Regions from separate parts of the Sinobaca sp. TMA16-18 genome, predicted to be linked through region 1. Evidence: predicted binding sites of a transcription regulator. Region 1 holds the regulator's gene; the other holds the start of a gene.
What was found. Region 1 encodes LexA, which represses DNA repair genes until DNA is damaged. Its sites were predicted from a motif close to CGAACATATGTTCG; they were not measured.
Positions count from the first base shown of each region.

Region 2: a site for LexA is predicted at 2,910-2,923, ahead of AC5W14_RS05560 (type IA DNA topoisomerase). Genes of this name have one in related genera too.

Region 1 is NZ_JCAKFM010000001.1:106,936-110,689, forward strand. Features, by position in the region: gene tkt (transketolase) at 1-163, opposite strand, end outside; gene AC5W14_RS00590 (DUF896 domain-containing protein) at 483-725, opposite strand; gene AC5W14_RS00595 (YneB family resolvase-like protein) at 869-1,522, opposite strand; gene AC5W14_RS00600 (hypothetical protein) at 1,552-1,767, opposite strand; gene lexA (transcriptional repressor LexA) at 1,928-2,557, shown strand; gene AC5W14_RS00610 (hypothetical protein) at 2,686-2,847, shown strand; gene AC5W14_RS00615 (hypothetical protein) at 3,037-3,249, shown strand; gene AC5W14_RS00620 (hypothetical protein) at 3,280-3,525, opposite strand; gene AC5W14_RS00625 (hypothetical protein) at 3,731-3,754, shown strand, end outside.
Region 2 is NZ_JCAKFM010000002.1:371,018-374,771, forward strand. Features, by position in the region: gene AC5W14_RS05545 (PH domain-containing protein) at 5-379, shown strand; gene AC5W14_RS05550 (2OG-Fe dioxygenase family protein) at 627-1,433, opposite strand; gene AC5W14_RS05555 (NADH:flavin oxidoreductase) at 1,684-2,793, shown strand; gene AC5W14_RS05560 (type IA DNA topoisomerase) at 2,967-3,754, shown strand, end outside.

The DNA.
Region 1 (3,754 bases):
TATGATTCATGCACTCTGTCCACAAAGTAAAGGCCATTGGTGCCGCTCCCATAGGTAATCCCGGGTGACCGGAATTAGCCCGTTCAATGCTATCGATCGATAACGTACGAATCGTATTAATAGCTAAATTTTCTAATTGCGTCGCTGTAGTCTGCGCTGCCATAATCGTATTCTCCCCTTGTCTCTGTTTAGTAATTAACGTCCATCCATGAATAAATAATAAACGCTTTCTTTTTATTATACAAGAATCGCGGCGAAATACGTGGAATTTTTCTAAATCGTGCCGGCTTTCTTTTGACAGGCCGGATCTACCATCTCCGCTGTTTCTAATTCCTTTTGTTTAACGGAGTTGTAACCACGTTAAAAAGACCATCCTCTATTGTTTTAACGAAAATGGTCTTCCGGATTCCGCTCTTCGGGCAGCGGCTCATATACGAATATAATATCATTACGCCAGATGAAGAATATATTTGTGTGCCACGCTATCTGGAGCGGTACACTTTACGTTCTTTCTTTGATCGGTCCAGCTTATCGGGGGTAACGTCAGCGCCTTCAGGATCCACTACTTTAACCGAATGAAGCTGGTCTTTAAATGACGAACGGAAACTCTGCAGGTATTCTTCTCTCAGTTCGTGCTGTTCTATGCTCTCAGACTCCGTCAGGCCGGTTGTCTTCGCGCGCTGGGACAGCTCATTAATGCGTGCAATTTTGTCTTGGGATAACATGATATTCCCCCCTTTTATGTTCGTTTCCATGAATATCCTTCTATATTAATGGTACTTATATACCCGCTTTTATGCAAACGGAACCATCTTTGTTCTGGAGGGATAGGAAGGTATAGGGCCTCATCAAAGGCGCTCAGCCTTCACTACGACTGTTCATCTTCTTTTTTCATATGCTCCCGGTAGCGCCGGTGCACCGTGGCTTTAGATACATCGTATCCGAGTCCGCGCAGGGTCGCGGCAATATCATAAAAGGGAAGGTCCCGCTGACGGAGCCTGATGATCTCTTCTATCGGCACTTCTTTTTTTACACGCTCTCCCTGGCCCCGGTTTTTTAAATTCTTATCGGGGCGGTAGCCATTTTCTACTGCCCGCTTCATTCCGCGCTTGATCTTAAAATTATGCAGCCTGCGCTGATGCTCCTCCACGATGGAGAGTATATCAATCAGCATACTGTCTGACTCAGATAATTCAAGCACGCCGTTTTCCCGGACTGAATAAATTGTTACTCCACTTTTGTGGAGGGCGTGAAGGACCGCTACTTTTGCATGGCCTCTTCCAAGTCTCGTATCATCCTGCACGCACAAAATAGAAGCCTTTCCTGACGAAAAGTCTTCAAGCATCTCCAGCAGCCCTTCTCTTTCCATAGAATAGCCGCTCTGTTCTTCTTTGATTGTTTTATAAATAGGCAGATTGTTTCTCTTGGCAAGAGATGTCAATTCCTCCACCTGCCGCTCCAGAGAAGTCTGCTGTTCTTTCTTTTCGGTACTCACCCTGCAGTAGATAATGCACTTCTCCATCGTCCCACTTCACCTTCTGATTACTTTCATTAGTCCAGGGTATAATTCACCCATTGATAGGCGGTTAATTCCTGTTCGATCTGAAGCTCTTCTGCTTCCTCCGTTATATCGTCTTCATAAACAAAACCTGCTTCTGCATCTGGTGCATTAATCTGGACGGCTATAATTAGAAATAAAATTGATGCTGCAAATAGTAATAATATCATCCATTCCTGCATCGTTACATTCGTTATTTTTGAAATCATTGTAATTCCCCCGTTTTTAAGAATGTGCGTTCCCTTTTTTAAAAGTATAATAAGAACTTCTGTTCCCGTCAAGTAAAATTAGAACGGATGTTTGCATGTTCGTATTATTCATGATACAATTTTTTAAAATAACATTACACGCACAGGAGGTGCCGGGACTTTGACTAAATTATCAAAACGACAAGAACAAATACTTGACTATATAAAAGGGGAAGTACGTCTAAAAGGCTATCCCCCGTCTGTCCGGGAAATCGGAGAAGCTGTGGGACTCGCTTCCAGTTCTACCGTGCACGGACATTTATCCAGGCTTGAAAGCAAAGGTTTTATTCGACGCGATCCTACTAAACCAAGAGCAATAGAGGTGCTGTCTTTTGAAGATGCACCGCCTGAAATATCCGAAAGCTCTGCTGTGTACGTTCCGATGCTCGGTAAAGTTACAGCCGGTGAACCCATTACAGCTATCGAAAACATAGAGGAATACATTCCTCTTCCGGAACGTATGGTGGCAAATGAACATGAGAATGTTTTTGTCCTTACTATTCAGGGGGAAAGTATGATTGAAGCCGGTATTTACGATAAAGACCTGGTTATTGTCAGACAGCAGCAGACAGCAAACAACGGAGACATTATTGTAGCAATGACCGAAGAGCTCGAAGCGACCGTAAAGCGTTTTTACAGGGAGAGCGGTTATATCCGCCTGCAGCCTGAAAATGCAGCCATGGACCCTATTATTCTTGATGACTGTACTGTTCTTGGTAAAGTCATCGGCGTTTTCCGCACCATTCATTAACGAATAGAAAACGGCTTTCTTCATTATTGAAGAAAGCCGTTTTTTCATTGAGAGGTTTTGAAAAAACCTGTTGTGGTATACAAATATATAATTAAATACAGCTATGATCATGGAAAGGAGATAAGCCATTGCTCTATATTAAATGCCATTCATGCGGCAAAGAAACAAAAGCAGAGGTGCAGATGCCGGCTTCTGATCTAAGCGATGCTGCTATTGATCAGGAATACCAGAATTGCCCTCAGTGCGGCAGTCCTATTAAGCTGCTTGCCGATGATATATACGAAAAATAGAATGCCCACTGGGTATTCTATTTTTATTTGCTTCTTTTTTTCTATTGTTCACCAGTTAGTCATTTTTTTCGCTGTTTTGTCACTTTTTAGACATTGATTTCACGTCTCTAATGCGGTTTAATAGGAATAAGGCAAACAACGCTCACTATTTCACAAGAGCGGAATCTATACTAATCAGGAGATGTTGAAATGGCTGCATCTAATATAATGGAACGTGTATTTAACAGTACATTATTTATCGGCGTAATTTCCGCTGTGCTTGCTAACTTAATTTTGATCGATATTCTCCATTTTCAGGAGACTCTCGCTCTTACTATACTGGTTCTGGTGTTCATTTTTCTTCTTGTATTTACCGCAGTAAAATCTATCTTTTTTCTATTTCTTGATGTCGTAAGGCATTAAAAAAGCGTCCCCTGCAGGGAACGCTTTTTTTTATTCTTCTGGTTCTGGTTCTTTTACCGGCTTGGTGTCTTCTCTTAAGTTAAACCCGGTTAATTCTTCATAAGAAGTGGTGCGATAGGTTTCATAATGCTTTTCTACTTCTTTATCAACATCTTTTTGAGAAAGTACATTATGACGTAGAATAAGATCCCATAAAATTTTGTTTCTTGCCTGCTCGATAGAAAGCTGACTCGCTAAATCCATAATCATATCTTCTGTATTTCTTCCACTTACCATATTCGTTCCATCCCCTTTCCGTATGCCATTATCCTACAGTATACCGTATCCTTCAAGGGAGAGTCCTTGTCCCTTGTATTCCATCTTAAAATTGTGCGCTTTCTGCCTGGAGGTGCTTCAAATCGGTTCTTCCTGCTTCATCGTTTTGATATCCCGGGAACCGGGAAGAGAACAAAGAGACCATTTAAACAAAGGAGAGATACATGTGGATATTATTAAAAAGTTTGTT
Region 2 (3,754 bases), on a different contig from region 1:
GATCATGGGACTATTTGATTCTTTAATGGGAAATGCATCAGAAACCGATGTATTGAAAGTAGAGCGTGAGCTTAGCGACTGGCTGATCAAAGGAGAGCAGGTCGAATACGCCTTCAAGCTCTACCGTGATATGATTATTTTCACGAACCGCCGGCTGATTCTGCTCGACAAGCAGGGCGTGACCGGCAAGAAAACGGAATACCATACCGTACCGTATAAAAGCATTTCCCACTACAGTGTGGAGACAGCTGGTACGTTTGAATTCGACAGTGATTTGAAAGTATGGATAAAAGGACGCGCGGAACCAGTTGAAAAAAGCTTTAGAAAAGACGACAATATATTTAAAGTACAGCTCGTGCTGAGCTATTATGTATTATAAAAAAACAGTAGAAGTGTATGTATATTCCAAAAAATGATATCGGCGGGCGCGTTCGACAGGCCATGCCTCAGCTAAAGAGGAAAAGGCCGGCCTCTTTAGCTTCACCTATGGCTGGTCTGTTCGAGTCGCCGCCTGATTATTTCTAAGCTGCCTTTCTTTAAAAAGGAATATCCCTATGTACATATACTGAATGATACGTTTTTCGATAATATAAACAAAAAACTGCCCATTCAGGCAGTTTTTTTGTTTATACAAATATCATCTGGTCCGTCAGGCCTTTCATGCTGCTCGTCTGTTCCGAATCTGAGACAACCGTTGGCTGAAAGTCAATGAGAATAGCCGATCGTTCTCCGGGGACATCTTTTTCTCCTTTTTCCACGGTACCTACATAATGCGTAACGAGTGGGTCATAGACGCCGTAGGACTCAAGAGGGTTTTCCAGATAAAAGGAAGCGGTTAATTCGTCAGGGCGAAGATCAACAGGCATTCTGCCGCGGTGGGCCGGCACGGAAATAGCGTTCATGGCGCCTTTCACATTATGGCGGCGGATTAAATGGGCAAAGGTAAACGGCTCGCCGTCCTGATGCAGATTGTTGGGGGAGGATACGGCGATTTCGCCGGGTTCATTGACACAGAGCTTCACGAAATGAATGCCGGCGTGAACCGGCATCAGCGCATCTTCTTTCATCCAGAACGTCTGCTGGAAATCAAAACGGATGATATCCTCGAGCAGTTTATTCTGCATCATGTTGTCAGGAAGCGCGGGAAAGCGCCTGTATTCATCAGTATACTCCGGGTTAAAGCTGCCCTGAAAGTATTCGTAGTAGGCTTTGTCTTCTATGACCGTTTTTGGAAGCCACTCTATCCGGTGCGATCCCGGCATAATGACGGCGCGGGCATACCGGCGGAAACGGTTTAACTGCGGAGCGTATTCATCCTGTGGCAGTCCGTCAAAAACGGAAGTGATAGCTTCCAGGTCCTGTGTATAATTTTTTTTTGCTTTTAATTCATCTAATGTATAGTATTCAAAGCCATTTTCTTTTAAGCGGCTCATAATATTCCATCCTCCATACCTTGGTTTAACGATATAATCACGGTTTTTAGTCTATCACGTTTCGCCTTTTTCGATAAGCTGGAAGCTTCATTTTCAGAAAGAAACCATAAAAACGCCTCAGCCTGGAGCAGTGCATGCAGATTGGTGTACTTCTAAAAAACAGAAGCGTACAATACAACCTGTGCATAAGCAGGATTGGTTATTTTTGACCTGCGTGGATTTTTAAATAGAAAGGATCGTGGCACTTCATATGAGCAGTCAACTGACAGAATCAAAATCAATAAACGCTCTATTCCAGCCCTGGAGCATAAAAGATCTTCACATGAAAAACCGGACCGTAATGGCTCCGATGACGAGAAACTTTTCCCCGGGAGGCGTTCCTGATGAAAATGTTGTATCCTATTACCGCCGCCGTGCGGAGAGCGAGGTAGGACTGATCGTAACAGAGGGAACCGGAATCAGCCACCCAGCCAGCCTGGATAATGAAAATATTCCCCGTTTTTACGGAGAAGATGCACTGAACGGATGGAAAAAGGTTGTAGAAGCCGTACATGAAGCAGGCGGCAGAATTGTGCCGCAGCTATGGCATGTAGGAATGACGAGACCGCTGGATGACAGCAGTAAATCTGTACCTCCGGTAGGACCTTCCGGCTTAAACCTTCACGGAGAAAAGGTCGTGGACCCGCTTTCTGAAGATGAAATGGAACTAATTATTCAGGCTTATGCAGAAGCAGCTAAGGCGGCTAAAGATATCGGATTTGATGGTATTGAAATCCACGGAGCCCATGGTTACCTGATTGACCAGTTTTTCTGGGACGTAACGAATAAAAGAACGGATGAGTACGGAGGCAATACTGTAGAACGCACCCGTTTTGCTGCAGACGTAATCAAAGCCTGCCGTAAAGCAGTAGGAGAAGACTTTCCTATTATCTTTCGTTTTTCCCAGTGGAAAATGACGGATTTTGAAGCGAAGCTGGCACAGACGCCGGACGAGCTTCGTGAATTTCTGGCGCCGCTCACCGAAGCAGGCGTGGATGTGTACCATTGCTCCACAAGAAGATTCTGGGAGCCGGAATTTGAAGGTTCTTCTTTAAATCTTGCCGGCTGGACGAAAGAATTGACAGGCCTTCCGGTTATTACAGTCGGATCCATTGGCTTGAATGATGCCTTTACAGAAAGAACACAGGCGGAAATGACAAGTATTGATCAGCTTGTGGAACGGCTTGAAGAAAACGAGTTTGATCTTGTAGCTATTGGACGGCCGCTTTTATCAGATCCGGCCTGGGTCCAAAAAGTGAAAGAAAACAACGCAGATGCGATTGTTCCGTTTTCCAAAAACGCGCTTAAAGAACTGTATTAATAAAATAAACAAAAAGCCCGCTGTATCCGTAATGGAGACAGCGGGCTTTCCTTATGAAAAGTGGATATCTTTACAAACCTGCTTTGCAGTCCGTGTCTGTGCGTCGTATAATGTAAAGAACATTTGTTCCGCATCCAGCAAGGATATTTTAACATAAAGGGGTAGACATACTCATGCCAGTAATATTAGCAGAAAAACCGAGTCAGGCCAAAGCCTATGCTGAAGCATTTCCGAAAGGCGGCAAAGGGGAAGGGTATATAAATATAGGGGCATGTGAGCAGTTTCCTGAAGGAGCTGTGCTTACATGGGGCGTAGGCCACCTCGTCGAACTCAAATCCCCGGCGGAGTATGAGCAGGCCTGGAAACGCTGGAGTCTCGTACAGCTTCCGATGATTCCAGAACGGTTTGAATGGAAGACTGCTGCCAAAACGAGAAAACAGTTTCACATTGTGCGTAAGTTTCTGCAGGCGGCGGATGAAATTATTATTGCCACCGACTGCGACCGCGAAGGAGAAAATATCGCCCGCAGCATTATTGAAAAAGCAGGCGCTTCCCATAAGCCGTCCAAACGCCTGTGGATTAACAGCCTGGAAAAGAATGAAGTCATTAAAGGATTCCAGCAGCTCCGTGCCGGGGATGCGTATATGGCTCTTTATCAGGAAGCTCAGGCGCGGCAGGTATCGGATTGGATGGTTGGGATGAACGCAAGCCGCCTTTATACGCTGCTGCTTCAAAGGAAGGGCATTAAATCCGTATTCAGTGTCGGCCGTGTCCAAACGCCAACGCTGAAATTGATTTATGACAGGCATATGGAAATCCAACGGTTTAAGCCGGAGCCTTATTTTGACGTAGAAGGAACGTTTAAAGCACCAACCGGAACGTATAAAGGCAAAGCGAAAATCCGTCACAAAAAGGCAGCAGATGCAGAAGCTCTGCTTAAAAAGCACGATATTGGAAAAAA